Regions from separate parts of the Methylocystis hydrogenophila genome, predicted to be linked through region 2. Evidence: riboswitches for the same ligand, from Rfam matches in the RefSeq annotation. Region 2 holds a riboswitch; the other holds the start of a gene.
What was found. A riboswitch is a leader RNA that binds a small molecule or an ion and turns the genes downstream of it on or off. The one in region 2 is predicted to bind cobalamin.

Region 1 (15,548 bases), 950 kb from region 2:
GCGTCCGGCGCGTCGCTCAAAAAACAGCGCCTGGCTGATGACGGCCTTGAGGCTTTCGACATTGAAGGGTTTGGCGATAAGAAAGGCCGGCTCGGGCGGCTCGCCGGTCAAAAACCGCTCAGGGTAGGCGGTGACGAAGATCACCGGGATGGAGAGAGAGACGAGGATCTCGTTTACGGCGTCGAGCCCGGAACTGCCGTCCGCGAGTTGAATATCGGCGAGAATCAGTCCCGGGTTGCCGTCTTGGATGGCCGCCACCGCCTCGCCGTGCGTGCGCGGCATGCCGACCACTCGATGTCCCAGCTCCTCGACGATGCTCCTCAGGTCATGGGCGATCAGGGGCTCGTCCTCGATAATCAGCACGTCGGTCGCGATCTGGTCGGCGATCTCGCCGTTCGCCGCCTCGATCAGGGCGCCAGCCTCGACCTCCGAAACCTTTAGAGTCTGACCGATCTGGTCGAGATCGAAGCCTTCGAGCGCCTGCAGCAAAAAGGCTATTCGCGGCTTCAGCGAAATCGCGTCGAGATTGCGTCGACCGTTTTCCGCCAGCGCCCCGGAGCGATCGGTGTGGGCGTTGATCGGCGACGCCGCCCAGACGTCCAGGAACAGACGGTATACAGCGATGCGCAGGTCATCGGAATCTGCGATGCGGTTGGGTTCGGCGACCACCGTTTCGAGAGTGGCCAGCACATAGGCGTCGCCGCCTTCCCGATCGCCGACCAATGCGCGCGCAAAGCGTCTCAAATAGGGAATATGCGCTGAAATTTCCTTTGACGCCGACATGTCTTACAACTCCAGCAGCATCGAGCCTCGCAGAGGAGAGGAGTGCGGGCTAAGCGGATTCAAAACCTGGACAATACGTCAAAACTGCTCGGCATTTTAGGGAACCAATCCTTCAGCGGTGCGTTTTGCCTATCGTCCTTGCGGCGCAGTATAACGCGGCGGCTCCAGAAATCATGCATATTAAAATAGAGGGCTCCATGGGGAATAAGAATCCGGAGAATATAGTTGCGCGCGCGAAAGCAGACGACGACGCTTTCGCAGGCGACGGGCGGTATTCTTCGAGACCGGGCCCTCGCAGGGTGGAGACGTTTGCAGGGTGGGTGATGACACGTGACGAATTCGGCGAGCGTCGCCGAGGAGTAGGGGAGGCGCACTGCGGCGCACAGCCGGCCCAGCGACCGCGGCCGGTGGAATTTCAGGACTCGATCGGAAAGGAACTCCGCAATCTCTATGATGATGTCGTGGCCCAACCGGTTCCCGATCGGTTTCTGAAACTTTTGAACCAACTCGAAACGAATGTGCTATCCTCCCCGGCGACGTTAAGCGCGCCGAGGAAGAGTGAGTGAAGGCAGGCGAAGAAGCGCATTCGGCAGGACAGGGATTGAAGGCTGATCTGATCTCAGCCATCCCGAGCTTGCGCGCGTTCGCTGTGTCGATTTGCGGAAACTCCGATCGCGCCGACGACCTCGTTCAGGAAACGCTGGTCAAGGCCTGGGGCAGCCTCGCGACCTTTTCGGAAGGCACCAATCTCACCGCCTGGCTGTTCACGATCCTGCGCAACATCTACTACAGCGAATTTCGCAAGCGCCGACGCGAGGCCCCCGATCCGGACGGGGTGATCGCCGGACGATTGGTCGCGCCGGAATCGCAGCACGCGCATATGGATTTTCTCGACTTCCGCGACGCGATGCAAAAATTGCCGCTCGATCAGCGCGAGGCGCTGATCCTCGTCGGCGCCTCCGGCATGTCATATGAGGAAGCGGCTCAAATCTGCGGCTGCGCGCCCGGCACGATGAAGAGCCGGGTGAATCGCGCCCGCAATCGGCTCTCAGACCTGATGGCGGCGCCGCCAAGCGCCGAGCCGCGCGAATGGTCCTCGGCCGAGCAGCTCTCCGCAGCCACGCGCGATTGAACGCTGCTCGGAAATGCCGCATAGGGAGGCGCGCGAAACGCCCCTTCCGATGCGAGCGAGCCGATGACCGACGATCACAGAATTGAACGCGACTCCTTCGGCGACATCGCCGTGCCGTCCTGGGCCTATTGGGGCGCCCAGACCGAACGCTCGCGCGAAAATTTTCCGATCGGCGGCGATCGCATGCCGATCGAGATCGTGCATGCGCTGGCGCGAATCAAGCTCGCGGCCGCCAAGGTCAACGCCAGGAAAGGCCTGCTCGAGCCTGAAATCGCCGACGCGATCGTCGCCGCCGCGCGCGAGGTGATCGACGGCAAGCTCGACGAGCATTTTCCGCTCGTCGTCTGGCAGACCGGCTCCGGCACCCAGACCAACATGAACGTCAATGAGGTCATCGCCAATCGCGCCAATGAAACGCTCGGCGCGCCGCGCGGCTCGAAATCGCCCGTTCATCCCAACGACCACGTCAATCTCGGGCAGTCGTCGAACGACAGTTTCCCCACCGCCATTCATATCGCCGGCGCCACGACGATCTCCGGTCGGCTGATTCCCGCCGTCGAGCGGCTGCATATTGCGCTGAACGCCAAGGCGGTGAAATTCGCCGACATCATCAAGATCGGCCGCACCCATCTGCAGGACGCGACGCCGGTGACGCTCGGCCAGGAGTTTTCCGGCTATGCGGCGCAGGCCGAATACGCGGAAAGGCGCATCAGAACGACCCTCGCCGACCTCCTGCAGCTCGCCCAGGGCGGCACGGCGGTCGGCACCGGCGTCAACACGTTCAAGGGCTTTGGCGAAGAGGTCGCGGCCGACATCGCGGAGCAGACCGGACTGCCTTTCGTCTCGGCGCCCAACAAATTCGAGGCGCTCGCCACTCACGACGCCATCGTCTTCGCGCATGGCGCGCTCAACGCGCTGGCGTCGGGCCTCTACAAGATCGCGAGCGACATTCGCCTGCTCGGCTCGGGGCCGCGCGCCGGCCTCGGGGAACTGAGGCTTCCCGAGAACGAGCCCGGCTCGTCGATCATGCCGGGCAAGGTCAATCCGACCCAGGTCGAGTCGCTGACCATGGTGTGCACGCGGGTTTTCGGCAATAATGCGACGATCACCTTCGCCGCCTCGCAGGGCCATCTCGAACTCAATGTGCTGAAGCCGGTCGTCGGCTTCGCGCTGCTCGAATCGACGATCCTGCTCGCCGACGGAATCAATAGTTTCGTCGCGCGCTGCGTCGACGGCATCGAAGCGGATGAGGCCAATATCAAGCGCTTCCTCGATCGCTCGCTGATGCTCGTCACCGCGCTGGCGCCGAAGATCGGCTATGACGCAGCCTCGAAGATCGCCCGCGCCGCGCATAAAAACGGCACGAGTCTCAAGGAAGAGGCGCTCGCGTCCGGCAAGGTGACGGAAGCCGAGTTCGACGCAATCGTGCGGCCGGAGAAGATGCTCGCGCCGAACGCGTGAGCAACCAAAGCAGCTTGCGCAAACACCCTCCCCTTGATGGGGGGTGGCTTGCGCAGCAAGCCGGGTGGGGTGATCGTCTTTTCTATCTCTCGTCTCTTAATGTCACCCCCACCCGCGCTGCTGCGCAGCGCGACCTCCCCCCAATGCAAGTCGGATGTTTCCGACTTGCGTTTTTAGGAAGACCGAAATCGGCTACGCCGATTTTGGTTGGGGGGTGAAACACACGCCGCGTCTTCCCCTCGCCATGCATCCGCACTAGTTTCGGCTCCTCATTGAGGAGCTCAATTCATGGCCGCGATCGAAGCCGTCCTCCAAACGATAGACGCCAATCTCGACGCGTCGAGAGAACGCCTGTTCGATCTCTTGCGCATCCCCTCGGTTTCCACCGATCCGGCCTATCAGGCGCAATGTTTGCGGGCGGCGCACTGGCTCAGGGATCAGCTCAACGGCCTTGGTTACGACGCGCAGGTGCGCGAGACGCCCGGCCATCCGATCGTCGTCGGCCACGCCAAGGCGAAGCGCAAGGATGCGCCGCATGTGCTGTTCTACGGCCATTATGACGTGCAGCCGCCGGATCCCTTGGATCTGTGGGAAACGGAGCCCTTCGCGCCGCGGCTGACCGAGGGCAAGGACGGCCAGGAGAGAAAGGATATCGTCGCCCGCGGCGCCTCGGACGACAAAGGCCAGCTGATGACCTTTCTCGAAGCCTGCCGCGCCTTCGAGGCGAATGGCGGACTGCCCTGCAACGTCACTTTTCTGTTCGAGGGCGAAGAGGAGACAGGGTCGCCCTCGCTGCCGGGCTTTCTCGCGGCGCATAAGGACGAACTCTCGGCGCCCGATCTCGCGCTCGTCTGCGACACCAGCATGTGGAACGCCTCGACGCCGGCGATCACGGTGATGCTGCGCGGGCTCGCGCTCGAAGAGGTGATCATCAAAGGGCCGAGCCATGATCTGCATTCCGGCATGTTCGGCGGGCCGGTGCTGAACCCGATTCATGTGCTGGCGAAAATCATCGCCGATCTGCACGACTCCGAGGGGAAGGTGACGCTGCCGGGCTTCTACGCCGGCGTGCCGGAGATTCCCGAAGACATCGCCGAGCAATGGCGCGCCATCGACTTCGACGAGGCCAAATGGCTCTCGGACATCGGCCTCACGCGCGTCGGCGGCGAAACGGGCCGCGGAATTATCGAGCAGATCTGGGCGCGCCCGACCTGCGACGTCAATGGAATCATCGGCGGCTACACCGGCGCGGGATCGAAGACGGTGCTGCCGGCGCAGGCGTCGGCGAAATTTTCCTTTCGCCTCGTCGGCAAGCAGGACGCGAAAGCGATCCTCGAAAGCTTTCGCGGCTTCGTGCGCGAGCGTCTGCCGGCGGACGCCAAGGCCGAATTTATTTCGCATGGCGCCTCGAACGCGCTGCAGCTTCCCTTCGGTTCGGAAGCGCTCAACCGCGCGCGGCGCGCGCTGGCGGAAGAATGGGGGAAGGAAGCGGTGCTCGCCGGCTGCGGCGGCTCGATCCCGATCGTGGGCAGTTTCAAGCGCGACCTTAATATGGATTCGCTGATGATCGGCTTCGCGCATGACGACGACCGCATTCATTCGCCGAATGAGAAATATTCCTACACGTCCTTCCATAAGGGCGCGCGCTCCTGGGCGCGCGTGCTGCACGCGCTCGCGGCGGCGTGAAGCGATCAGCTACAGCGACGCTCTTGACCTGCGGCGCGATCCGCTTCTATTTTGCGGCAGACGGTTCCCAACGGGATCAAAATGGGAATGCGGTGAGCGCGCTCTTCGCGCGCGATTCCGCGGCTGCCCCCGCAACTGTAAGCGGCGAGCCGACGACCACTAAGCCACTGGAGCCATAAGGCTCTGGGAAGGCGGTCCAAGGCGACAACCCGCGAGCCAGGAGACCTGCCGTCGCTTCGTGGTCACGCGCGAAAGCGTCGGGCGGGGTGCACCGATGCGGCCGAAGCCCTTCGCCTTTATTCGGCGTATGGGCGGAGACCTTTCGCAGTGACGGCCCACGTCTGCTGCGAGTCCAGCTTATGAAATCCCAATTCCTGAAAGGCGGCGTTTGCGTCGCCGTGCGGCGCAATTCGTCCGTCCTGGTCCTTTCTACAGCCCTCTCGTCCTCCGCTTTCGCCCAAAACGCGCTTCCGGTGATTGAAATCGGCAGGCCGGGGCCAAGCGTCATCCATGGCTTGGAAGGCCCGGTCGCTGCGCCCGTCGGCGACAACGGGACCGAAATCGGACCCGGGGACAACGGCCAGCTTTGCGCCGAAGGCGTCTGCAACGATCCGACGTCCTACGCCGCGCCGATCCAGTCGGTCGGCACCAAGGTCAATACGCCGATCATGGAGACGCCGGTCACGACGCGGACCGTCACGCGTCAAATGCTCGAAGACCAGCAGGCCATCACGATCGACCAGGCGTTGAAGAACGTCAGCGGCGTCGCCTTGTCGGGCGGCGGCGACGCGGCTCTGGGCAATTCCTTCAGACAGATCATTCTTCGGGGATTTCCGACCCAGAATTATTTTCGCGACGGTTTCAGAGTCGACAGCTTCGGCCTCAACTTCACCGGCGCCAGCAATCTCGAAATGGCCAATGTCGAGAGCGTCGAAGTTCTGAAAGGCCCCGCGGCCATTCTATACGGCGCGGTGGAGCCCGGCGGCATCGTCAACATCAACACGAAGCAGCCCCTGGAGAAGCGCGTCTTTTCCCTGCAGCAGCAGATCGGCAGTTACGCCTCCTACCGCACGACGCTCGACGCCACGGGGCCCGTGACCGAGAACAAGGACCTGCTCTATCGCTTCATCATGTCCTATGAGAACGACGGGTCGTTCCGCGCCTTCGGCTACAATCGAAATTTGATGATCAACCCGGTCGTGAAATGGCGTATCGACGGCGACACCTGGGTTCGAGCGTCCACGCAATTCCAGCAGAACAGTCTCAATCAGGACTGGTATTTCGTGCCTTATTTCGGGATGTTCAACCCGCTTTGGCTCGGACGCAGCTTCAACTGGGGACCGAATTCACCGTACAATCAGCAGCAAAATTTTACCGAGTTCACCTGGCATCACGACTTCAATAAGGACTGGTCGATCCAGCAAACCGCCTTCATGCAATTGTTGCGTAGCGACTGGCAAAACGCCGGCGGCTTCGGCTCTATCAGCGACTGCATAACGCCCGGAAGCACGTCTTGCTTCTCCTTCCCATCGCCTAGCAATGTCACGCTGAACTGGGGCGCGTTTCCGTCGGACAACAGGCAGGCGGAATATGCGACGACGGTCAATCTCGTCGGGCATTTCGACACCGGCGAGCGTCTCAATCATACGCTGCTCGCCGGCGCGGACTATTACCGCTACAATTTCAGAGGCCGGAACCTGAATGCGGCGAATTACAGTTCGACGCTCCTTCTCGGCGCGCCGCAGCCGCCGACGCCGATCTCCGGTCTTTATGCCTTCGCCGCGACCGAGCAATACGCCGACAATCTGGGCATTTATCTGCAGGATCAGATCAAGCTGCCCTATGGCTTCACCGTGCTCGGCGGCGCGCGCTTTCAATATATCGACAGCAGAACCGGCGCCACGGAGAATTCGAAATTCTGCGGGCCGTATTCCGAGAATGCGTTTGCGGGACTGGTGATCCCCTGCAACTTCGATACGATCACGGCGCGAGCGCAATTCGTCAATCAGAGAGTGACGCCGCGCGTCGGGCTCTTGTGGCGGCCGCTCGACTGGATGAGCTTCTACGGCAATTACGCCGAATCCTACAGCCCGAATTACAACGGCAAGCTGGTCTTGAACACGAACGACCCGACGCCCCCGAGCGCCGGCGCGCAGGTAGAAGGCGGCGTCAAGCTTTCCGTGTTCGACGGGAAGCTTCAGGCGACCGCGGCCTATTATCATCTGGTCAAGACCAATATTCCGATCGGCATTCCGAACGACTTCAACCATGTGATGCTGATCGGCGAAGGGCGCTCGCAGGGTCCTGAACTCGACATCCAGGGCGAGCTCTCGCCCGGCTGGAGCGTCAACCTCGCCTACGCCAACACCGACGCGCTCACCACCAAGTCAAATCCGCTTTATCTCGGGGTTCCGACCGCCGGATCGCCGATCCCCTTCGTTCCGCGCAATGTCGGATCGCTGTCATCGGGGTATGAATTCAAGGACGGCCAGATGAAGGGTCTGAGAGTCGGCGCGCGCTACGATTACACCGGCTATATTCCCTTCTCCCATTGGGCGAATGACGGAAGCTATATCTATGGCCAGTCGACGCCGAGCTATGGAATCGTCGGCCTGTTCGGAGCCTATGAGCTCAATCTCGCCGACTACAAGCTCGTCGCGCAGCTCAATGTGAGCAATCTCTTCGACAAGACCTATTTCACCAGCGGCGGCCTGGGGCCGCAGGCCTTCGACGCCGCGCATCCGTTCGGTTACGCGGTGCCCTACACCAACCCGATTCAGGTGGGCTGGAACCTGCCCGGGTACAATTACAACGTGATCGGGGCCCCGCGGACGTTCCGCGGATCGATCAAACTGTCGTTCTAAACGCGCGCAGCGACATCTTCGCGCGCATAGGAGCGCGCGAAGATCGCTTCCGCCTCGGTTCGCTACAAACAGAAAGCGCATGGCCATGACAGCAATCGCCGACTTAGCGCCTAAACGAATCGTCGAGCCCGATGGCGCATCGCTCGATGTCTTCTCCCTGCCGACGGACACGGCGAGTCTCGAAGAATTGTTTCGCGATCTTTTCGAAAATCACTGGCGCGACATCGTCTTCGGGCCGATCATTCAGGGCGCGGCGTGGGAGATCCACGCCGACCGTCCGCCGACGCGCATCAGGCTGCTCGACGGCTATCTGACGGTCGCTTTCGGCGTCACGCATTTTCACGTCTGCATCGGCGAGAACAAGGGATCGCGCGCGCGGCCGACGTCGCCGGAACTCGCGAAGCTCAGGCGAACGTCACGCGCCGAACTCTATCGCCGGCGCAACACGAGCTGCGTGCCGATGTCCTGGGGACTGCAGCTGTTCAACGGCGCCGGCGAGCAGCAGATCACCGTGCTGCTGCCCAATCCCTTCCTCGACGCGGTGACGGATAAAGTCCTGAAAGAACCCGATTGGTCGCGCCTCGCGCTGTGGGACAAATTGCGCGCGCGCTGGTTCGGTCTGCACGAACCCGATCCCATCGATCGCTCGGCAGGCCGGTCGCGCGGCGACTGACGCGCCGCGCTTTCGAATTCGACTTCCCTTGTCTTCACTTGAAAGGAGAACCTCATGTCGCTTACGCTTTCCACTCTTCCGACGACAAACCGCCGCGCGCTCTGGGCCGCGACCTTCATCGCCGCGAGCGTCATTTTCAGCTTCAGTTGGGCCTGCGCCGTTCCGCTCGCGGGCTTCGCCGCCGTCGCGGCGCTCACCAGCGCGCGTCGCGAGGCCCTGCTGCTGACGGGCGCAGTCTGGTTCATCAATCAGGCTGTCGGCTTTCTCTTCCTGCATTATCCGACGGACGCCATGACGCTGTTTTGGGGCGGCGCGCTCGGCGTCATCGCTTTGCTGTCTTGTGAGAGCGCCGGCCTGCTCGCGCGCCGCTTTTCTGGTTTCGCCGGCGGTCTCGCCGCTTTCCTCGCGGCCTTCGTCGTCTATGAGAGTCTGATTCTGGCGGTCACGGCGGCGACGGGCCCCGGCGTCGATCATTTCACTGCGCCGGTCGTGACGCGGATCTTTTTGATCAATCTCGGCGCCTTTGTCGCGCTGTTGATGTTGAAGGCCGCAGGCGCCGCAATGGCGAATCGCGATGTGACGAAGGCATTCGCCTCGCGCCCGATCTAGGCGCGAAGGAGCCATGGACGAAGGTGGTCGCGACCCTTAGCGGACGTTTAATGCGGCTTTGGTTGAGTCGCTGACCGGTGAGGTCCGGGAAGAAGGAAAGAACAAGGACCAACTCGCGATGGCCTTGTTCTTTTCGCCGAACACGGAATCGTCGCCAGCGCGTTCACGTCGCCTCTGACCCTCTGCACAACGCGACCTACACGTCTGAGTTTGCTTCGAAAATTATCTGAACATAAAACAGCCAAGATAAATATGCTTGATACCAAAACAACTTACGGGATTGAGGCATAATCCTTTTGAATGTTGCATCAGACGGACCGCCGGAATTGAGGCGGGAAATAGCCTCGCTGAGAGCGCAGCTGGCCGCGTCGCAGCAGCGCTACGAAGAGATTTGCCATCGGATCAGAAACGAATTGCAGGTCTTATCGGCTCTCTTCGCCGCGCAGCGGAGACAGTGTGGCCATCCGGTACAATGCGACATCTGCGTTTCACGCATCTGCGCGACCGCGGCGCTCCACGGCGCGCTCGATACGAATGAGCATGAGATTTGCAGCCTCGGCTCTTTCGTCAGGCTTCTCGCCGAAACTCTGCATTCGGCATTTGACAGTCGTTATGAGAGCAGCGTGACCATAGACGGGGACTTCGAAATTGACTGCGCGCGCGCCAAAAGCGTCGGGCTTGTGGTCGTCGAAGCGACGGTAAATGCTCTTAAATACGCCTTCGTCGGTCTCGAGAAGGGCAGGATCGAAACGCGCGTCCGGTGTTTCCGGGGAGAGGTCGAGCTTGTCGTTGAAAACAACGGAGCGCCCTTTCGTTTGCAAGCATTGTCTCAGTCGACCAAAATTTCAGGAAAGGGCCTCACGCTCATGCGTGATATTGCGGCGCAACTCGACGGAGCCTTGGAGATCACGCCGAGTCCCATGGGAACTGCCCTGCGGCTCACTTTTCGGGTCGCTCCCGCAGCGATGCTAGGGGTTCGATAAGCCACGGCGATTTGCTCAAGCGCGCATTGCGGACGAACGCGCCAGCGCCAACAGGAGATTGCTCAGTCGATTGAGTCAGGCCGCGACCCGACGCGAGGGCGGGCCGCGTTCCCGCAGCGTGTCAATACAGCGCCTTCCAAGGCGACTGAGATCGCGCTGACTTGGCGCCTCGCAGAAATTCGGCCTTAGTGAATATGCGCCTTGGCGCCGCCGCCGGCGCTCGCATCGGCGTCGCTGTCGCGGCGGCAGGCCATCCGCACGCGTTCCCGCAACCACATATGCGCGTGATCTTTTTCGTGGCGCGGATGCCAAAGCATCATCAAGGCGTAGCGAGGCAGGTCGATCGGGATCGGCAGGATTTTGAGCGGAGCCAGTTTTACGAACTGCTCGGCCATCCGCTGGGGCAGACAGAGCATGAGGTCGGTCTTTTCGAGAATCCAGGGCGTCGTCAAGAAGTTCGGCAGGACAAGAAATATATTTCGACGGAGCCCCAACTTCGCGAGGCTGTCGTCGATGAGGCCGGTCCCAGCTTCCCGCCAGCTGATCAGCACATGCTTGCATTCCAGAAATTGCGCCAGACTGATCTCATCGCCCGGGACTGCCGCGTTGGATTTTCTTGTAAGGCAAACGATGCTCTCGCCCATCAATGGCTGCGAACAGACATGCGGCGCGCTGCCGAAGATTGCGTCGAAGCCGATCGCCAGATCGATATTGTCTTTCTCGAGCACGATGTGGAGCGGCCCGGTTATCGGCTGTCGAATTTGCACCTCGATATGCGGGGCGGTGCGGATTATCGACTCGGCGAGCGTCGGCAAGAGGGCGAAGCCGACGTAGTCGCTTGTGGAGATCACGAAGCGTCGCCGGCTGGTCGCGGGATCAAATTCTGGCGGCGGTTCGACGATCCTTTCGATCTCCCGAAGCACGGCCGCCGTCGGCTCCAGCAACGCAAGCGCGCGCGCCGTAGGGACCAGACCCGATGCGGACTTCACCAGTATCGGATCGTCGAGCTGGTCGCGCAGCCTGCGCAAAATATGGCTCATGGCCGGCTGGCTTAGACATAGCTTTTCTGCGGCGCGCGACACGTTCTTCTCTTCGAGAAGCGCCTTCAGCGCCAGCAACAGATTGAGGTCGAAAGACTTGAGATTGACCATCCTGTTGCCGCCTCTAGCGAATTGCGTCTGCTGTTCCGAACTCGTCGACGGCAGCTCGTCTAGGGGTTTCATTCCCCGAATGAGTTCATAAGATTTTTGAATTTTACCGCGTCGGCGCCGATCGATAAAGCTTTTGCCTGCTAGCCTGGAACAACACCCAAGAATGAAGGGCCGCGAAGCGTTGGAACCGCGCTTCCAGGCCGCGAGGCGAGCGGCGCAAAGCGTCGCGGTAAGCCGAGGAGGACCCATGTCCGTCAATGTGCCTGCAGACCGTCCGCCGATCGATCCGCATCCGCTCAGCGCCTATGTTGCATGGGCGGGGAATCGAAACCGTGATCCCATTCTCAACATGTTCAGAGTGATCTTTCCGAAAAGCGGCAATGTGCTGGAACTTGCGAGCGGCGCCGGCAACCACATCAGCTATTTCGCGCCGCATTTCCCGAATCTGTCGTTTCAGCCTTCCGACTATGACGTCCAAGTGTTCGATTCGATTAAGAAGAAGCGTGACGAAGCAGGCAGCAAGAACATCTTCGATCCGATCAAAATCGATCTGACGGAACCCCAGACCTGGCCCAGCGCGAGCGATCGGCTCTACGACGGCATTTTCGTGGTGAACCTTTTCCAGGTCGCGCCGGTCTCGATCTGCGACGGCATCGCTCAAGTCGCAGACCGCGTGTTGACCAAGGATGGCTTTCTCGCGATCTACGGACCCTTCAAGGTTGACGGCAATTATACGACAGAATCAAACGCCGCTTTCGATCAGGAGATTCTCGCGCCCAAGATCGCCGAATGGGGCCTTAAGGACGTGCGTGACCTCGAACGCGCCGCCAACGCACACAAAATCGCGCTCAAGAAAATCATGGACATGCCGGCGAACAACTTCATTCTTCTCTTTGGGCGCGCATGAGGGCGACCAAGAGAGTTGAGGCGCTATGACGCAAGGGGCGACGGCGAATAGAGGCGCCGCAATCGTGATTGGCGTCGGCGCCGCGTCGGGCCTCGGCGCGGCGCTGGCGCGACGTTTCGCGCGCGAAGGGCTCCGCGTCACGATCGCGGGCCGAACGCCGGAGCGGCTGCGGATCGTCGCCGAACAAATCGCCGCGACGGGCGGCGCGGTCGCGATCAAAGCCGCCGACGCTGCGCGCGACGCCGACGTCGCCGCGCTCTTCGACGAAGCGGACCGCGACGGCGACCTCACGCTCGTCGCCTACAATGTTGGGAATAATGTCGCCGCATCCGCTCAGGACACGACGCCCGAACTCTTCGAGCGCCTTTGGCGACAAAACGCTCTCGGCGGCTTCGTCGTCGGGCGGGAGGCCGCGAGGCGCTTCTCCCAGCGCGGGCAGGGCACGATCCTGTTCACCGGCGCGACGGCGTCCTTGCGCGCGCGTCCGCCCTTTCTTGCCTTCGCCGCCGCCAAGGCCGCCTTGCGAGCCGTCGCCCAAGGCCTTGCCCGCGAGTTCGGCGCCAAGGGCGTTCATGTCGCCCATATCGTCGTCGACGGCGTGATCGCGGGCGAATATGCGGCGACGACTTTCGCCGACTACGCGCGCTCGAAAGGCGCGGACGGCGTCCTTGCCGTTGACGACATCGCCGACGCCTATTGGGCGCTGCACTGTCAGAAGCGCAGCGCCTGGACTCACGAAATGGATCTTCGGCCCTTCAAGGAGCCTTTCTAGGTCCACACGTTACCGCGGCGGAGAAAGCAGAAAATGGCGACGCGAACAAAGTGGCGCTTTGTCGGCGACTATCTCGAGAACTGCAATTGCGACATCGTCTGTCCCTGCCTGGTCTCGACCAAGGCGATGATGGCGACGCCGACGCAAGGGTGCTGCGACAATATTTTGGCGTTCCACATCGATAAAGGCCATTATGGCGACGTGGCGCTGGATGGGCTGAACGTCGTGCTTGCGGCGCATGCGCCGGGCCCGATGGCGGAAGGCGACTGGACGCTCGCCGCCTATATCGACGAGCGCGCAACCGACGAACAGACCGCCGCTCTGGGCGCAATTTTCGGCGGCGAGGAAGGCGGACCGATGGCGGCCTTCGCGCCTTTGGTCGGAACCCATCTCGGCGTCAGGAAGACCTCGATCCATTACACGATCGAGGGCAAATCGCGTGCGGTCGAAATTCCGGGCGTTCTCGCCGTCGCCGTCGATCCGCTGGCGAGCATGCATCCGAGCGGCGAAATCTGGGGCATGACCGGGCATCCGCTCGCGCCGGAGAAAATCGCTTTCGGCGTCGGCCGCACGGGCAACCATTTCAGCGACCACGGCATGGACTGGAATAATTCAGGCCGGAACGGGCATTACGCGCCGATCGAGTGGTCGAATTGACGGATGGCGTCCCCCGCATGGAACAGACGCGCGTGGACCTGATCGCGCTTCAGCGCAACGCGATCCTGGCCATGCTGATCGCCTTGTCGGTCGCGGCCTGGGCGCTTCTGATCTGGCAAGGCGCAGGTCCTGACGCCCATGGCGGCATGGCCTCGCCGTCCATGGGACTCGGCGCGCCGCTCTTCATCGCTGTCTGGCTGGCGATGACGATCGCGATGATGTTTCCGACGGTGGCGCCGATGGCGCTGACCTTCCACAAGACGCAGGCCGCGCGCCGCAAAAGGGGACAGGCTTTTGTCGGCACATGGGCCTTCCTCGCCGGCTATTCTCTCGTCTGGATGGCGTCCGGCCTCCTCGCGTATATTGGCGCGCTCGCCGCGGAGGCTGGCGCCGCGCGTCTGGATCTTTCGGCGCCGGCGCAGGGGCGCATCGGCGGGTTGATCCTCATCGCCGCCGGGCTCTATCAGCTCACGCCGTTGAAAGAGCTCTGCCTGACCAAATGCCGCACGCCGATCGGCTTCATCATGACCTCCTGGCGCGAAGGGACGCTGGGCGCATTGCAGATGGGCGCGCATCACGGCGCCTGGTGCCTTGGCTGCTGCTGGCTGCTTTGCGCGATCATGTTTCCTCTCGGCATGATGAACGTCGCCGCGCTTGCGAGCGTGACGGCGATCGTTTTCGCCGAGAAGACCCTGCCATGGGGCCCCGCCGTGGCGCAGGCTATGGGCGTTATCATCTTCGTCTATGGTCTCTTGATGATGATCCAGCCTCAGGCGCTTCCGATTTTTCATGGATGATGGGGATCGCTGGGCCGCGCATGTCCGCTTTGCTGATCGGCAAGCCGCGCCAGCACGAACAATAAATCGCTCAGGCGATTGAGATGGCGAGCGCGCTCTCGGGCGCGGGCGACCGCTTCGAGCGCCGCGGTTTCGGCGCCGCCAGATGCCGGATCGAGCCGCCGCGCTTTGGCGTCGACGAGGCGCTGATTTGTAAAATCACCGCCACAGAATGACCGGAATTTCCGGTCAAAGCCGAGGTTCTTCACATTCCGAAAAGCAAGTGATGGCAAGGTCTCGGCTCAGCAAAGTCGTTCAGCGAGTTCGGGCCGGAGTATTCTTTGGTCGGCAACTGGACATGGGAACTCCAAAATCATGATCACGGACAATGGGATCGCCGACGCCGGCGAAGGAAACGTCGACGCGCCGCGCGGGCTCGCCCCGGCGCGTCTCAACCGCCGATCGTTTCTGGTCGGCTCCACCGCCGGGCTTGGCGCGGCGGGTCTTGGCGCGGCAGGCCTCGCCGGCTGCGCGTCCGACGACTTGGGCCGCGCCGAGGCGGCAAGGTTTTACGCCGCCGTGCCCAACGACAAATACCCGATCCCGGCGGTCGACATCGGCAAGCTTCATCCCAAATATTTTCGCAAGACCGTGCGCTACGAAACCAAGGAAGCGCCCGGCACGATTATCGTCGATCCCGCGAATTATTATGTTTACCGCGTCGAGGGCGACGGCAACGCCACCCGCTACGGCGCTAATGTCAGCCGTCCGGGGTTCCTGTGGAGCGGCGAGGTTTATGTCGGGCGCAAGGCCGAATGGCCCACCTGGACGCCGCCCAAGGAAATGATCGCGCGCCAGCCGGAGGCGCGCAAATATGCCGGCGGCATGCCGGGAGGTCTGGAGAATCCGCTCGGCGCCCGCGTGCTGTATCTATACAAGAACGGCGTCTACACAGTCTACACGATCTACAGCACCAGCGACCCCGAGACGATCGGGCAAGGCATAACGAGCGGCTGCACCGGCCTCCTCAGCCAGGACATGATCGACCTCTATTCGCGAACGCCGATCAAGACCAAGGTGGTCATGCTGCCGGC
Region 2 (15,548 bases):
CGCGCGGCGCATAGGTCGTGCGTCCGTAAACCCCAAAGAGAATGGCGAAAATCGCGATCGCCAGAACAAAATTCGCAAAAGGGCCGGCGAAGACGATGGCGGCGCGCTTCCATACCGACTGCGCGGCGAAAGTCACTGCGCGCTCGGCCTCCGGCATCGCGCGCACGGCCTCGGGGTTCGGCGCGCTTGCGGCGTTGGCGTCCCCATGGAAGCTGACATAACCGCCGAGCGGAATGCTGGCGATGCGCCACCGCGTGCCGAGACGATCCACCCGAGACCACAGCTCCGGTCCGAAGCCGATGGAAAAGGCGTCCACCTTCACGCCGCACCACCGGCCGACGATGAAGTGCCCAAATTCGTGCACAAACACGACCAGCGTGAGAACGAGCACGAAGGGGATGAGATAGAAGGCGAAGGTCGTCAGGAAGTCTAACAAAGCGCTGTCTCGCAGGTCTCGCTTGCGCCAAGCCTGCCGGCGGCGCGCGCCATGATCACTGAAGCAGCATGCCCGATGCGGCACGCCCGGCCAAGGCCGATCGTGATCTTTCTCTGACAATATGGTCCACCGCGAGGGCGTCCTCAACTGTGGCGGGCGCATTTGCGGTTCCGTCGCGCAACGCGGCCTCGCAGGCCTCGGCCACATGGCGCGCGATCCCGTCGAAGGAAATGCGGCGATCAAGGAAGGCCTCGACGGCGATTTCATTGGCGGCGTTGAGCACGGTGGGCAGGCCGCCGCCGGCGCGCAGGACCTCGAGCGCCAGTTTGAGCGCCGGAAACCGTTCAAAATCAGGCGCTTCGAATGTCAGCGTGGCGATTTTCGCCAGATCGAGGCGCGGCGTCGGGGTTGTCAGCCGGTCTGGATAGCCGAGACAGTGGGCGATCGGCGTGCGCATGTCCGGCACGGCGATTCCGGCGGTCACCGAACCGTCGGAAAACGCGACGAGGCCGTGGACGATCGACTGCGGATGGACCACGACTTCGAGCTTTTCGGCCGGAATGCCGAAAAGATGATGAGCCTCGATCAGTTCGAGCCCCTTGTTCATCATGCCGGCCGAATCGACGGTTATTTTCGGGCCCATCGCCCAATTGGGATGATTGAGCGCCTCCTCGACGCTCGCCGCGGCGATGCGCTCCTTGCTCCAGGTGCGGAAGGGGCCGCCGGACGCCGTGACGATCATGCGTTCGATGCAGGAGGGGTCCTCGCCGCCAAGCGCCTGGAAAATGGCGTTGTGCTCGCTGTCCATCGGCAGCAGCCGCACGCCCATTTCCGCCGCCGTCCGCATGAAGGGAACGCCGGCGCAGACGAGACATTCCTTATTGGCGAGCGCCACGTCGCGGCCGGCGGCGAGCGCGGCGTAGGTCGGCTCGACGCCGGCGGCGCCGACAATCGCCGAGACCACGAGATCGGCGTCGCGCAGCGCGGCCTCGATGATCGCCTCGCGACCCGCGGCGACTTGAGTGTTGGTCCCGGCGAGCGCCGCCTTGAGCGCCGCATAGGCGCTCTCGTCGCGGATGGCGGCGAATTCGGCCCCGACCGCGCGGGCGACCCGCGCGAGCGCCTCGACGTCGCGGCCCCCCGCCACCGCCGACACCGAGAATCCTTCCGGATCGCGTTCGAGAAGGTCGACCGTCGAGCGGCCGATCGAGCCCGTCGCGCCCAAGAGCACGATGCGGCGCGGGACCGGCGCCGGCGGCTGGGCCGGAGCGTGGGCGTGAAACTGTCCGTTTGCTAAAGCCATTGGGTCCCGCCCTACCAGAAGAAAAGACCGGCCGCCACCGACGGCGCGCCGCGCAGCAGGCCCACCGCCGCCGCGAAGGCGCTGGCGAAGATGAAGCCGTCGAGCCGATCCATGGCGCCGCCATGCCCGGGAATGAGCTGGCTCGAGTCCTTCACGCCGAAGCGGCGCTTGACCGAAGATTCGAAAAGATCGCCGACTTGCGAGAAGGCGGCGGCGGCCAGTCCGACCAAGAACACGCGCCAGCTCGCAAGTTGCGGGCCGGCGACGACATACACGGCGGCGAGGCCCAGAACTGCGCCGCAGAGAACGCCGGTGATCGTGCCCGACCATGTCTTGCCGGCCGAGACGCGCGGCCAAAGCTTCGGTCCGCCGATCAGCCTGCCGCCAAAATAGGCAAAGACATCGGTGCCCCAGACCACGGCGAACAGGAAGACGATCGCAAGCGCGCCGAAATCGGGCGACTCGCGCAAAAGGCATACGGAGAAGGCGAGCGCGCCGGCGTAGACAACGCCCATCGCCGCCCAGAGGCGACGTTCGGCCCCCGCAAGCGCTGCGCCCGCAAGGGCGAAAACGGCAATCGCGAGCGCGGCGGCGCCCGGCATGAAGACGCGCCCGAACGCCGTTGCGGCGGCGACCGCCGCGCCGCCGACGGCGATTCTGGCGGCGCGCCCCTCGCCGCCGATCAGGCCCTGCCACTCCCAATTCACCGCGAAGGCGGCCGCCAGCCAGAAGAGCGCGAAGACGTCGCCGCCAAGATAGAGCGCGCCAAGCGCCGCGATGACCATCGCCGCGGCGGATGCGAGGCGCGGCCCAAGGTCGGCGAAGCCTCCGGCAGACGGCTTTTCAGGAGACTGCCCGGCGCGACTGATGTCGCTTCGATCCGCCGTCATGAAGCGGTCTTGGCGCTGCGCGCCGCGGCCTCAAGCCCGCCAAACCGCCGATCCCGATGGGCGTATTCGGCGATCGCCGCCGAAAGCGCCGCTTCGTCGAAATCCGGCCAGAGAATCGGCAGGAAGACGAATTCGGCGTAAGCCGCCTGCCAGAGCAGGAAGTTCGACAGCCGCTGTTCGCCCGACGTGCGGATGATCAGGTCGGGATCGGGAATGTCCGCCGTATCGAGCTGTCCCGCAATCGCCTCGGCGTCGATCTCCTCGGGCGCGAGCCGGCCTTGCGCCACCATTTCGGCGAGCGCGCGCGCCGCCGCCGCGATCTCCTGCCGCGCGCCGTAGTTGAACGCGACGACGAGGGTGAGCCCGGAATTCGCCTGCGTCATTTGCTCGGCCTCGCGCAGCAGGTCCGAAATGTCGGGCGCGAGATCGGCGCGCGCGCCGATGACGCGCACGCGCACATTGCTCGCGTGCAATTCCGCCAGATCGTTGCGGATGAAGCGGTGCAGCAGCGAAAGCAGGCTTTCCACCTCCTCGCGCGGTCGCGACCAGTTTTCCGCCGAGAAGGAATAGACGGTCAAATAGCCGATATTCAGCTTGATCGCCGCCCGCACCGTGCGGCGCAGCGCCTCGACGCCGCGCCGGTGTCCTTCGAAGCGCGGCAGGCCACGTTTGGCCGCCCAGCGGCCGTTGCCGTCCATGATCAGCGCGACATGACGCGGCGCCGCGCGCGCACGCAGCGCCTTCGTTTCCGCCTCCAGAATGTCGCTTTCAGTCATACTCGGGTTCCAAACGGCCATAGGACCTGCGCCAGAGGACGCCGCAGCTTCCTAGACCTGCATGATTTCCTTTTCCTTGGCGGCGAGCGCGGCGTCGATCTCCTTCACCGTCTCGTCCGTCGCCTTCTGCACCTCTTGTTCGTGGCGCTTCTCGTCGTCCTCGGGAATCGCGTGATCCTTTAGCAACTTCTTGAGAATGTCGAGGCCGTCGCGGCGCACGTGGCGCACGGAGACCCGCGCCTCCTCGGCGTATTTATGCGCGACCTTAACGAGTTCCTTGCGGCGCTGCTCGTTCAGCTCCGGCATGCGGATGCGCAAATTTTGACCTTCCACCGTCGGTTGAAGACCGAGATTGGCCTCCCGGATCGCCTTGTCGACGGCGATGACCAACGCCTTGTCCCACACCTGCACCGAAAGCAGGCGCGGCTCGGGCACGCTGACGGTGGCGACCTGATTGAGCGGCGAAACCTGCCCGTAAGCTTCAACATGAATCGGATCGAGCAAGCTCGTCGAGGCGCGTCCCGTGCGAAGCCCACCGAATTCATGCTTGAGGGTCGCGACCGCGCCCTGCATGCGGCGCTTCATATCGGCAAGGTCAAAAGTTTCCGCCATGTGAACAACCTGTCTTTGATCTGTCGCCGCTCTCACGAAGACTCGCGCGGCTCGGCTTCTTATAATTGGAACGCGGCGTGGCAAAAAGGCGCACGCCGCCGCCTTCGCCAGCGCTCCGGCTCGGCGGCGCAAGATTTATTGCACGAATTATCGTCGGGCGCGAAAGGGGCTTACGGCGCAACGAGGGTGGCGCGCGCCCGACCGGACAGCGCCCCGTCGATGGCGCCCGCCTCGGCGATCGAAAACACGAGAATCGGGATCTTATTCTCGCGGGCGAGCGCGAAGGCCGCCGTATCCATCACCGCCAGGTTTCTGGCGATCGCCTCGTCATGGCTCAGCCGGTCGTAGCGCTGCGCGGTGGGATCGCGCTTGGGATCGGCGGTGTAGACGCCGTCGACCTGAGTGGCCTTGAGCACCGCGTCGGCGGAGAGTTCCGCGGCCCGCAGCACCGCGCCGGTGTCGGTCGTGAAGAAGGGATTGCCGGTGCCTCCGGCCGCGATGACGACGCGTCCCTTGGCCAGATGATGCAGGGCGGCGCGGCGCGAAAAGGATTCGCAGATGGACGGCATGGGGACCGCGGACAGGCAGCGCGCCTGCCGCCCCTGCCCCTCGACCGCCTGCTCCAGCGCCAGCCCGTTCATCACCGTCGCCAGCATGCCGATCGAATCGGCGCGCGCGCGTTCGATGCCGGTGTCGGCGCCCTTGATGCCGCGAAAGAAATTGCCGCCGCCGACGACGACGGCGATCTCATGTCCCGCTTCGGCGGCGGTCGCGAGGTCGGCCGCGATTCGGGCGATCGTGACGGCGTCGAGACCATGCGGAGCCGCGCCCTGCAGGGCTTCCCCGGACAGTTTGACGACCACACGCTTGAATCGTCGCGTCGACGTGAGGTCGGACATGAGGCGGATCTCGCTGACTGAGGCGGGGCGCGTTCTTCATACGGAGGCCGGGCGGCGCCGGCAAGTGAGGCGCCTCACCCAAGCTTTGGATGCGGCCATTGTCGCGCGCCCGCGGAGCCGCCGACGCAGCAGCTCTCGCGGGCCCCACGCGATTGCGATCGAACCGCCCCGCGCCGGTCGGGGATTCATTCAGGACGCTTGATTACGGCCCGACTTCCCCGCCCGTCGCGCCGAACACCTGGCCCGTCGTGAAGCTCGCCTCATTGGACGCGAGCAGCACATAAAGCGGTGCGATCTCCGCCGGCTGTCCCGGCCGGCCGAGCGGCGTATCGGCGCCAAACTCAGGCAGGTGATCCGGGAATTGTCCGCCGCTCGGCTGCAACGCCGTCCAGAACGGGCCCGGCGCGACGGCGTTGACCCTGACGCCTTTGTCCGCGAGCTGCTTCGCCAGACATCTGGTGAAATTGAGAATGGCGGCCTTGGTCGCCGAATAATCCAGAAGCTGCGGCGAAGGGTCGAAGGCGACGATCGAGCTCGTATTGATGATCGACGATCCCGGCCGCAGATGCGGCAGGGCCGCTTTGGTGATCCAGAACAGCGCATAGAGATTGGTGCGGAACGTCCAGTCGAGATCCTCGGTCGTAATGTCGAGAATCGATCTGCGCGCGTGCTGACGCGCGGCGTTGTTGACGAGAATATCCAGGCCGCCGAGATCGCGCGCCGCGTCGTCGACGAGCTTGCGGCAGAAGGCTTCGTCGCGAATGTCGCCCGGAAGCGCCACCGCATTGACGTCGGCCTCGCCCATGAGGTCCATGACCTCCTTCGCGTCCGCCTCCTCTTCCGGCAGATAATTGATCGCGACGTCGGCGCCTTCGCGGGCGAAGGCGATCGCCGCGGCGCGGCCGATGCCGCTGTCGCCGCCGGTGATGAGCGCCTTGCGGCCAAGGAGACGCCCTGAGCCGCGGTAGCTCTCCTCGCCATGATCGGGACGCGGCGTCATGAGGCCGGCGAGCCCAGGCCAGGGCTGCGTCTGCTTCTCGAAGGGCGGCTTGGGATAGAGTTCGCGCGGATCGCGCAGTTTGCGCGCGGACGGCGCATCATCGACGCCGAGCACGGAGGTGGCGGCGTCGATCGCGCGCGCAACGCGCGGCCCGCGGATCGTTTCGTCTGCGGCGGTCTTCTTGGCGCGCATAAGCGGCTCCCTCTGCTCGATCTTCGCCCTGCGACGAAAACCACAACTTCCGGAGCCTAAACGCCGCCCGCCCGCGATTGTTTCGCGCGGGCGCGACAACTAAAAGCATCGCCAACAGCGATTGCATCCATTTGCGCACGCGGCCCCAAGACGGATGAGGCGAAGGCGAAGGTCGCCTCTGTGGAGTGACGGCGCGGACTTTCAGCCGTCATGGCCGGGCTTGTCCCGGCCATCCACGCGGCGCCGCTGAGTAGACCCGCGGATGCCGCCGCACTAGCCGGCATGACGCGGAGAGGTCGCGGACACAAAAAGGCCGGGGTCAACGCCCCGGCCCGCACTAACCTTCACCACCAGCGGGGGAATGACTTACCCCTTCGCAGCGGCCGCGACCTCGGCGGCGAAGTCGCTCGTCTGCTTTTCGATGCCTTCGCCGAGCGCATAGCGCACGAAGCCCTTGATCGCGATCGGCGCGCCGGCCTTGCCCTCGAGCTCCTTGACCGCCTGCGCGACGGTCTTGCCGTTATGGTCCGGATGGTTGGAGACCTGATCGAGCATGCAGACCTCCTTGGCGTAGGTCTTGATGCCGGAGTCGACGATCTTCTGCAGCACATTCTCCGGCTTGCCGGCGTTCTTCTCCATGAGAAGCTTCTTCTCGCGCTCGACCGTCGCCGGATCGAGGCCCGAAGCGTCAAGCGCCAGCGGATTGGCCGAGGCGACATGCATGGCGAGCTGGCGCGCGAGCGTCGCCAGCACGTCCTTGTCGCCTGTCGATTCGAGCGCGACGATCACCGCGATCTTGCCCTGGCCGTCGACGACCTGCGCATGCACATAGCGGCCGACGACGCCGTCGCCGAGGCTTAAGGACGCGGCGCGGCGCAGCGTCAAATTCTCGCCGATGCCGGCGATGGCGTTGGTGATCGCCTCGCCAACCGTTCCGCCGCCGGGATAGGCTTCCTTGCCGAGCGCCTCGACGTCGGTCTTGCCGCTCTTTAAGGCCACTTCGGCGATGTTCTTCACCAGCGTCTGGAAATCGGCGTTGCGGGCGACGAAGTCCGTCTCCGAATTCACCTCGACGACGACGCCCGATTTGTCCGACACGAGCGCGGCGACAAGCCCTTCGGCGGCGACGCGATCGGCTTTCTTCGCGGCCTTGGAGAGGCCCTTCTTGCGCAGCCAGTCGACCGCCGCTTCGAAGTCTCCCTCGGTCTGGGTGAGCGCCGACTTGCAATCCATCATGCCCGCGCCGGTGCTCTCGCGCAGTTCCTTCACAAGGGCGGCGGTGATCGTAGCCATGGCTGAAATTCCTTCTTAAGGGAGTCATGCGACGACGCCGGCCCACTGGACCGGCGCGCGCGTCTTAAGCATCGGACTTGACGGATTGATCAGGCTGCGAGGAGCGCCTTCGCCTGATCGACCCAGCCGTCGCGCGCAATGCGGCCGTTCAGCTTCAATTCGGCGTCGAGCTTTTCGACGTCCGCCGGAGTCATCGCAGCGATCTGCCAATAGTGGTAGACGCCGGCGTCGTTCATCTTTTTGACGAGCTGCGGGCCGACGCCGTGCAGCTTGGCGAGATCGTCCGGCGCGCCGCGCGGCGCGGAAAGCAGTTCGAAGGCCTCGAGCGGCGTCTCCGCATCGGCGCCGGCGGCCTCGGCGGAACGCAAATCCTCGCGGACCACCGGGCGCGCCTCGAGCGCGGGCTCAAGCGCCGGCGACTCATCGGCGCCGATATCGATTCCCGCCGAGCCCTGGCTGCGCGAAATGCCGTCGATGGCGGCTCTCGCCACGAGATCGCAGTAAAGCGCGATGGCGCGGCCGGCGTCGTCGTTGCCGGGGATCGGATGGGTGACGCCATCCGGATCGCAATTGGTGTCGAGCACGGCGACGACGGGAATCTTGAGGCGATTCGCCTCCTTGATCGCGAGCTGCTCTTTGTTGGTGTCGATCACGAAGATCAAATCCGGCGTGCCGCCCATATCCTTGATGCCGCCGAGCGCCTTTTCGAGCTTGTCGCGCTCGCGGGTCAGCAGCAGGCGCTCTTTCTTGGTGATGCCCGATGCGCCGGCCGAGAGCTGCTCGTCGAGCTTGCGCAGACGGGTGATCGATCCGGAAATCGTCTTCCAATTGGTGAGCGTGCCGCCCAGCCAGCGGGAATTGATGTAATATTGAGCGCTCCGCTTGGCGGCGTCGGCGATCTGCTCCTGCGCCTGGCGCTTGGTGCCCACGAACAGCACGCGTCCGCCTTTGGAGACAGTGTCCGAAATCGTCTTCAGCGCCTGATGGAGCAGCGGCACCGTCTGGGCGAGATCGATGATATGGATGTTGTTGCGGGCGCCAAAGATATAAGGCGCCATCTTCGGGTTCCAGCGATGGGACTGATGGCCGAAGTGCGCGCCGGCCTCCAGCAGGCCGCGCATGGTGAAATCTGGCAGAGCCATAGTGTCTTTCTCCGGTTGAACCTCGGCGAGAGAGTAAAGAGGCCGGAGAGCCGGCCACCGGAGCGACGTCTTGAGGCAGACGCCGCGTAACCCTCGCCTGTGGAATGGCGCGCTTATAGGCGATGCGCCTACTTCCGGCAAGGGCCGCCGCCGGCCGACGCGCGCGGACGCTTTCGCCATTCGATGCGCGCCGGCGGATCGGGGTTGGAAGGGAACGCGAGGACAGAGAAACGCGCGTAATTTTTTGCGCCGTCCGCGACGTTCTGTCGCACGTTAATTGATTGAAAATAAAAAGTAATCTTGCTTTTTTGGCGGACGTTCCAGTCAGCGCAGGAGCGCATTGCCATCCGATCGGAAACAAGCTAGGCTCCCTCTCGATGCGGCAAGCATTCACGTAAAATCAAGAACAGGGGGAAAACGCATGGCCGTCAACGTTCACAATACCGGCGATATCGGCAAGATGCTGCTTTGGATCGCCGCCTTCGTCGCCTTCGTGGTCGTCGCTCTGACCTGGGTTCCGGATTGGATTTCTCCTGAAGGAACCAACGGCACGGGCAACCGCAACGGCATCCAGGGCGAAGGCGTTGGCTCTACCGCCCGCATGATCCAGTAAAACATACCCCTGCCGAAAAGACTCGCCGGGCGCGCAAGCTCCCGGCCCTTGTCTTTCTGGCGGGCGATCGGCCGGTTACCGCGCAGATCATTTTGGAGCCGACGTTCTCGACGTGATCGAGCGTCGGCTTCCACTTTTTCGGAGCCCGCTCTAACGCGCCCGACTCCACACTTGCGCCAACCAAGTCCAATATTGCGTCAGCCAAATCGTTTGCGCGGCCGGTCCGGCTTCGACGAGCACGGCGCTGAGCAAGATCAGCGCGCCGCCCAGCATCGCGGGCCCGGTCAGGCGCTCGGACAGCAGGATGGCGCCCGACACGGCGGCGAAAACGCTCTCCAGCGACATGATGAGCGCGGCTTCGGCCGCTGGCGTATATTTGAGCGCCACGATTTGAATCGTGAAGGCGATCCCCCCGGAGCACAGCCCCGCATAGAGAATTGACGGAAGGGCCGCGATCAGGCCATCGAGCGAAAAAGGCTCGCCGGCAAGGCCCACAACGGCTCCAAGAACGCCGATGACGCCGAACTGCGCGAAAGCCAGGAAATACGGCCGGTCGGTGCGCGCCAGAAAGGTCGGAACGAGACTGATCCCGGCGGCCCACGCAATATCCGCAATCAAAACCAAGGCGTCGCCCGACGTCCAGCTCTGGAGCCGCCCGCTGTCCGTCAGCAGCCAGGCTCCCAGGATGGACGCGAGGCCTGCGACGAGAACGACCTGCCGGGGTCTTACGCCGGTCTGCGCGAAGACGAACGCTGGAACGAGCACGACATATAGCGCCGTGAGAAATCCGCCGTTGGTCGCCGTCGTCGTGGCGAGGCCGACTTGCTGCAGAGCGGCGGCGGCGAAGACGCAAAAGCCGATCAGGCCGGCGAGAGGCAAATCGCCCTTTTTCAGCGCAGCTTCACTGTGCCGGCCTTCGTAGAGCGCCAGCGGCGCGAGCGCGACGCACGACAGGAGAAAACGGACGCCGACGAAGGTGATCGGCCCCATAAGCTCGCCGGCGTTTTTTTGCGCGATGAAGGCCGTCCCCCAGATAAAAGCCGCCAGCACCAGCAGCAGATCAGCGCGAATGCGGCTCATAATACGCCTGTGCTCTTTAGCCTTTGACGGCGCTGCGCCAGTCGTTCGGTTCCTGCATTCCACGCATCGGCGAGGGCGCGCCAGAGCGCGAGGGCGGCTCGATAAATCGGGGTCGCCAATAATCCGAACGACGAATGCGGGTCGGCGGCGTCTTCCTCGACGCCATATTTGAGGCGCGGGTTCTTGGTCGAAGGCATCTCGAGCGATCCGAACATCCAGTCCCAAACGGCGAGAACGCTGCCGAAGTTGCGATTGAAGTGCTGGGGATCTGTCGAATGATGGATCTGGTGATGCGCGGGGCTCAGGACGATGTGTCCCAAAACGCCGCGAAAGGGAATCCAGAACTGCGAATGTTGAAGATGCCCGATCGTCCAAAGGAAGAAGATGAAAAGGATGTTCTTCCCGTCGACCGTGAAGGATTCCGTGGTTCGCCCAAAGACCCACGCCAATATGCCTGACGCGCCGCCAATGAACGTCGCGAGCATGTAGCCGAAAATGATGTTGTCGATCGGATGATTGCGAAAGTTGGTCACCGGGGTCAGCGCCTCGGCGGTGTGATGCACCTTATGGAGTTCCCACAAAAACGGGATTCGATGCTTGAGATAGTGATCGACCCAATAGCCGATCTCATAGGCCAGAAAGAGCACGACGGTGGAGAAGAGCTTTATCGACAGGTCGCAGCACGAGACCGGCGCAAAAGCGCCAAACGAACCGCGCAGCGCGGCGCTCACGAGCGTCGCGACGGCGTTCGACGAGATGACGAGCGCGCCCACCACGACCGGCATGAGAACGACGCTCAGAATGAAGAGCTTGACGTCCGCGGCAAAGGATTTGGTGAGCAGGAGTCGCTTGTCGAACACGGCCCGCGCGATGGCCCGCGGATTGACGCGCCCCCGGCGCATCTTGCGCTGATAGGCCAGCGCGCCAACGGCGATGACAAACGTCGTCGCCAGGGAATAGACCGAAAAAATCGATCCCGTCGAAAACAGTTCGTTGGAGATCTTCGCAGCGGAAAAGCGGAGCGCGCCGTAAACGTCCATCGAGCTTTCGGGTCCAGATGATGTTGAGAGTTCAGCCTAGAGCGCTTCCCGATCACATGGAATCATGTGATCGAAAAGGAATCGCTCAAAATCAAAACGTTGGAGCAGGTTCTCATCCAAAAAGTCTGTCAACTTTTTCGGAACCTGCTCTCTAGGACTGACGCGCCTCGGGATGCCTGCTCGCGTCGCTGGCGCGCGTTCCCGTCCGCCACGGAACTGCCTGCCCGCAAAGCGTATTCGCTACGCGAGCCGCTGCCAAGAGCGATACGCCGGCGGATCTCGGAGCGGCTTTCAGGTTAGAATTCGATTCCCTCCTGCGCTTTGACGCCGGCGCCGAAATGATGCTTGACGAGGGTCATTTCGGTGACGAGATCGGCTGCGGCGATGAGCTCCGGCTTGGCGTTGCGTCCGGTCACGACGACATTGAGATCGTCGCGCCGCGCGGCGAGCGCGCTAAGCACCTCCTCCAGCGGCAAATGCTCATAGCGCAGCGAAATGTTCAATTCGTCGAGCACCAGCAGGCGAACCTCGGGGTCCTCCATGAGTTCGCGCGCCTTCTCCCAGGCGCGCCGGGCGGCCGCTTCGTCGCGGGCGCGGTCCTGCGTCTCCCAGGTGAAGCCCTCGCCAAGCGTGTGCCAGGCGACTTGGCCGAACTCTCGGCCAAGCTTTTCGAGCATGTTGCGCTCGCCGGTGCGCCACTGGCCCTTGCCGAACTGAACGACGCCGATCTTCCAGCCATGGCCGAGCGCGCGCAGCGCCAGCCCGAAGGCCGCCGTCGACTTGCCCTTGCCGGCGCCGGTGTGGACCATCAGCAGGCCTTTGCGAGCGATGGTCTTGCCAGCGACCTCGGCGTCCTGAACCGCCTTGCGCTTCTCCATCTTGAGACGATGACGGCGATCAGACTCGTCATTCTCGTGAGACGGCATCGAATCTCCCGTTCTCGGATCCCGTTCGGGTAACAGGATTGCGACTCTTGACCAATATCGGCGCCTATTGCCATTGTCCGGTGGCGTTACCGGTATTTTCCACGGAGAATGTTTCTTGTGACAAGGCTTATTGCGACGCTGTGTGTCGTTTTGTTACTGTTCGTGCCGGTCTCGCTGCTCGGAGCCCCATCGCTTGACCTTCGCGCGATTGATGCGCTGGAATTATTTCAGAAGGTCTGTTTCGCAACAGACGGCTCCAAGGACAAGATCGTTGTACTGTTCGATCCAGCGACGTGGAATTTCGGTCGCTTCAAACAGCTCCCGGCGAGCGCGGTTCAGAGACTTCAAGGGGGACGGCCCGGCGGAGTCGCTTATGCAATCATCTCTCCGAACGGCGCCGAGCTCCTCGCCGAATATGAGAGTCGCGGAATTTGCGGGGTTCGCGTCCAGGCGGCCGACGAGAATTCAATCCATTTGATCTTCGACATGTCGCTTGCGATTCACAGACTGGCGTTGAAGGGCGAAACGAGTCTGGAAGATGCGTCGACACAAGAAGTCCAAGGTTACAAAACGACCTTCCGCGCGTGGCGCATTACCCCCAAAAAGGGCAAGCCCACGCTTGTCGCGATTACCTACACCGATCGCCCCGGTCTAGCGTACCAACATTTCATAACGCTAAGTCACTAGGAGAGCTCGCTTGAGACTCACCCCGTTTGACGGAAGCGTGAGCCGCGCATATGACTACTCGGGACGGTCCTTCGCAAGAAGTGAAAAGGGAACGCGGCGCGGACTTGTGTCCGTATCCGCGGCTGCCCCCGCAACTGTAGCCGGCGAGGCCCGCGCCATCCGCCACTGAGCCTTAACGCTTGGGAAGGCGGCGCGGTCCGACGAGCCGGAAGCCAGGAGACCTGCCGTCAGGGCGATTGTTTTGGATCGCCGCGCGCATCGCATCGCCGCCGGTGGGGCGGCAGGGAGACCGATATGAACGTCAAATCATCCGCCAACGCCGCCGCCCTCCCCTCTTCGAGACTCGAGGCGCTGAAGGCCGCCGCCGTCGCGCTCACGCTTGGCTTCGGACTCGTTTGGCTCGCGGGCTTCGCCTATCCGGAAAGCGTGCATGACGCGGCGCATGATACGCGCCACGCGCTCTCCTTTCCCTGTCACTAGGCCGCAACGCGCTTGATCGCGCGCGTTTTGACGACCGGCCTCATCGCCGGCCTTGTCGCCGGGCTTGCGGTCGCGGCCCTGCAGCACTTCACCACGACGCCGCTCATCCTCGCCGCCGAGGTCTATGAGGCGGCGCAGCATGCGCATGACGGCGCCGAGGCGGGCGCAGCGCTTTCCGGCCTGAGCCGCACGGCGGCGACCAGCGTGGCGACGATCGCCGTCTCGATCGGCTATGCGCTGATATTGCTCGCCGCGATGCTTCTCTCCGGCGACGCCATCGCGCCGCGCCGCGCCGCGTTGTGGGGCGCCTGCGCCTTCGCCGCGACCGGGCTCGCGACGAGTCTCGGCCTCGCGCCGCAGCTTCCCGGCATGGCGGAAACCGACCTCGCCGCGCGTCAAATCTGGTGGCTTGCGACCGCGCTGTCCACCGGGGCCGGACTGTTTGCCTTGTTGCGGCTTGACTCGACGGCGGCGAAGATCGCCGGCGTCGCGCTGATCGCCCTGCCGCATTTCTTCGCGCCGCAGCCCGCGACGCCCGAAAGCACCGCGCCCGCCGAACTCGCCGCGCGCTTCGCCGCCGCCTCGCTCGCCGTTCAGGCGATCAGCTGGGCGCTCGCCGGCGCGCTCGCCGGCCTCGTCTGGCGACTTCAGTCGCGTCAACAGGAATCCTCATGAGCGCCAAAATCCCTGCAACGATCGTCACCGGCTTCCTTGGCGCGGGGAAGACGACGCTCATTCGTCACGTTCTCGAAAACGCCAAGGGCCGACGTCTGGCGCTCGTCATCAATGAATTCGGCGACGTCGGCGTCGACGGCGAAATCCTGCGCGCCTGCGGCGTCGAGAACTGCCCGGAAGAAAACATCGTCGAACTCGCGAACGGCTGTCTGTGCTGCACCGTCGCGGACGATTTCATCCCGGCGATCGAGGCGCTGCTCGCGCATGAGAAGCGTCCCGATCACATCATCATCGAAACCTCGGGACTGGCGCTGCCCAAGCCGCTGGTGAAGGCCTTCGACTGGCCGGCGATCCGCTCTAAGCTGACCGTCGACGGCGTCATCGCCGTCATCGACGGCAAGGCGGTGGCGGAAGGGCGTTTCGCCGACGATCTCGACGCGATCGCCAAGGAGCGCGAAGACACGCAGACGATCGATCACGACAATCCGCTTGAAGAAGTGTTCGACGATCAGCTCGCCTGCGCCGATCTCATCATCCTCAACAAGACCGATCTGCTGGTCGCCGACGAAGAACGCGCGGTCGCCAATCGTCTGACGCAAGGCGCGCGTCAAGCCGCGAAGATCGTGCGCGCCAGCGGCGGGCGAGTCGATCCGCTTGTGCTGCTCGGCCTGTCGGCGGCGGCGGAGGACGATCTCGCAACCCGTCCGTCGCATCATGACGCCGAGCCCGAACATGATCACGACGACTTCGACAGTTTCGTCGTCTCTCTCTCGGCGATCGCCGATCCGGCGGCGCTGGTTGCGCGACTCGCCGAAGCGGCGCGCGCGCATGACGTGCTGCGCATCAAGGGGTTCGTCGAGGTCGTCGGCAAGCCGATGCGCCTGCTCGTGCAAGGCGTCGGCGCGCGCATCGAACATCATTTCGATCGGGCGTGGAAGCCCGATGAGCAGCGCATGAGTCGCGTCGTGATCATCGGCGAGAAAGGCCTCAATCGCGACGCCGTCATCGCGACGCTGGCGCAGCCGTGATACGCCATGCATCTCCTCCCGCGCGATCTCCATAGTCTCGATGACGCCGGCGCCGCCATCGATCTTGGACAATCTCCCGCCGAGATCGTGTTTCTGTCCTTTTCGGATTCGGAGCTGCGGCTGCTGGCGCGGCTTTATGAGCAAAGCGGCGCGCGCCTCCCGAGCTTTCGCTGCGCATCGCTGGCGCAGCTGAAGCATCCCTACTCCGTCGATCTTTATCTCGACTCTGTGGCGCGACATGCGCGGCTGATCGTCGTGCGGCTGCTCGGCGGCAAAGACTATTGGCCCTATGGCGTCGAGCAGCTCGAGGCGCTAGCGCGCGCGAAGGGAATCGCCCTCGCGATCACGCCCGGCGACGCCCATGACGACGCGCGTCTGCAGCAGGCGTCGACGCTCGATATGGAGACGCTCAATCGAATTTGGCGCTTCTTTCAGGACGGCGGTCCCGACAATCTGCGTTCGTTTCTCGGTTACGC

Region 1: it holds a riboswitch for cobalamin, as region 2 does, so the genes downstream of both, BN69_RS11030 (TonB-dependent siderophore receptor) here and BN69_RS15560 (CbtB domain-containing protein) in region 2, are expected to answer to the same signal.

Annotation. Positions count from the first base shown of each region.
Region 1 covers NC_018485.1:2,270,744-2,286,291, forward strand. Annotated here, with positions in the region: gene BN69_RS11005 (response regulator) at 1-783, opposite strand, end outside; gene BN69_RS19840 (NepR family anti-sigma factor) at 1,107-1,349, shown strand; gene BN69_RS11015 (sigma-70 family RNA polymerase sigma factor) at 1,346-1,915, shown strand; gene fumC (class II fumarate hydratase) at 1,979-3,376, shown strand; gene BN69_RS11025 (M20/M25/M40 family metallo-hydrolase) at 3,665-5,062, shown strand; cobalamin riboswitch at 5,107-5,310, shown strand; gene BN69_RS11030 (TonB-dependent siderophore receptor) at 5,422-7,926, shown strand; gene BN69_RS11035 (DUF7676 family protein) at 8,006-8,599, shown strand; gene BN69_RS11040 (hypothetical protein) at 8,654-9,208, shown strand; gene BN69_RS20075 (sensor histidine kinase) at 9,535-10,191, shown strand; gene BN69_RS11050 (LysR family transcriptional regulator) at 10,377-11,342, opposite strand; gene BN69_RS11055 (DUF938 domain-containing protein) at 11,590-12,249, shown strand; gene BN69_RS11060 (SDR family NAD(P)-dependent oxidoreductase) at 12,275-13,021, shown strand; gene BN69_RS11065 (DUF1326 domain-containing protein) at 13,055-13,678, shown strand; gene BN69_RS11070 (DUF2182 domain-containing protein) at 13,696-14,475, shown strand; gene BN69_RS19210 (ATP:cob(I)alamin adenosyltransferase) at 14,466-14,723, opposite strand; gene BN69_RS11075 (L,D-transpeptidase) at 14,830-15,548, shown strand, end outside.
Region 2 covers NC_018485.1:3,216,861-3,232,408, reverse strand. Annotated here, with positions in the region: gene BN69_RS15640 (M50 family metallopeptidase) at 1-436, opposite strand, end outside; gene dxr (1-deoxy-D-xylulose-5-phosphate reductoisomerase) at 492-1,739, opposite strand; gene BN69_RS15630 (phosphatidate cytidylyltransferase) at 1,751-2,629, opposite strand; gene BN69_RS15625 (isoprenyl transferase) at 2,626-3,405, opposite strand; gene frr (ribosome recycling factor) at 3,457-4,017, opposite strand; gene pyrH (UMP kinase) at 4,188-4,916, opposite strand; gene BN69_RS15605 (SDR family oxidoreductase) at 5,119-6,108, opposite strand; gene tsf (translation elongation factor Ts) at 6,475-7,401, opposite strand; gene BN69_RS15595 (30S ribosomal protein S2) at 7,491-8,543, opposite strand; gene BN69_RS15585 (hypothetical protein) at 8,965-9,156, shown strand; gene BN69_RS15580 (DMT family transporter) at 9,307-10,236, opposite strand; gene BN69_RS15575 (sterol desaturase family protein) at 10,233-11,276, opposite strand; gene cobO (cob(I)yrinic acid a,c-diamide adenosyltransferase) at 11,573-12,202, opposite strand; gene BN69_RS15565 (NMCC_0638 family (lipo)protein) at 12,320-12,889, shown strand; cobalamin riboswitch at 12,937-13,132, shown strand; gene BN69_RS15560 (CbtB domain-containing protein) at 13,184-13,369, shown strand; gene BN69_RS15555 (CbtA family protein) at 13,382-14,044, shown strand; gene cobW (cobalamin biosynthesis protein CobW) at 14,041-15,072, shown strand; gene cobN (cobaltochelatase subunit CobN) at 15,079-15,548, shown strand, end outside.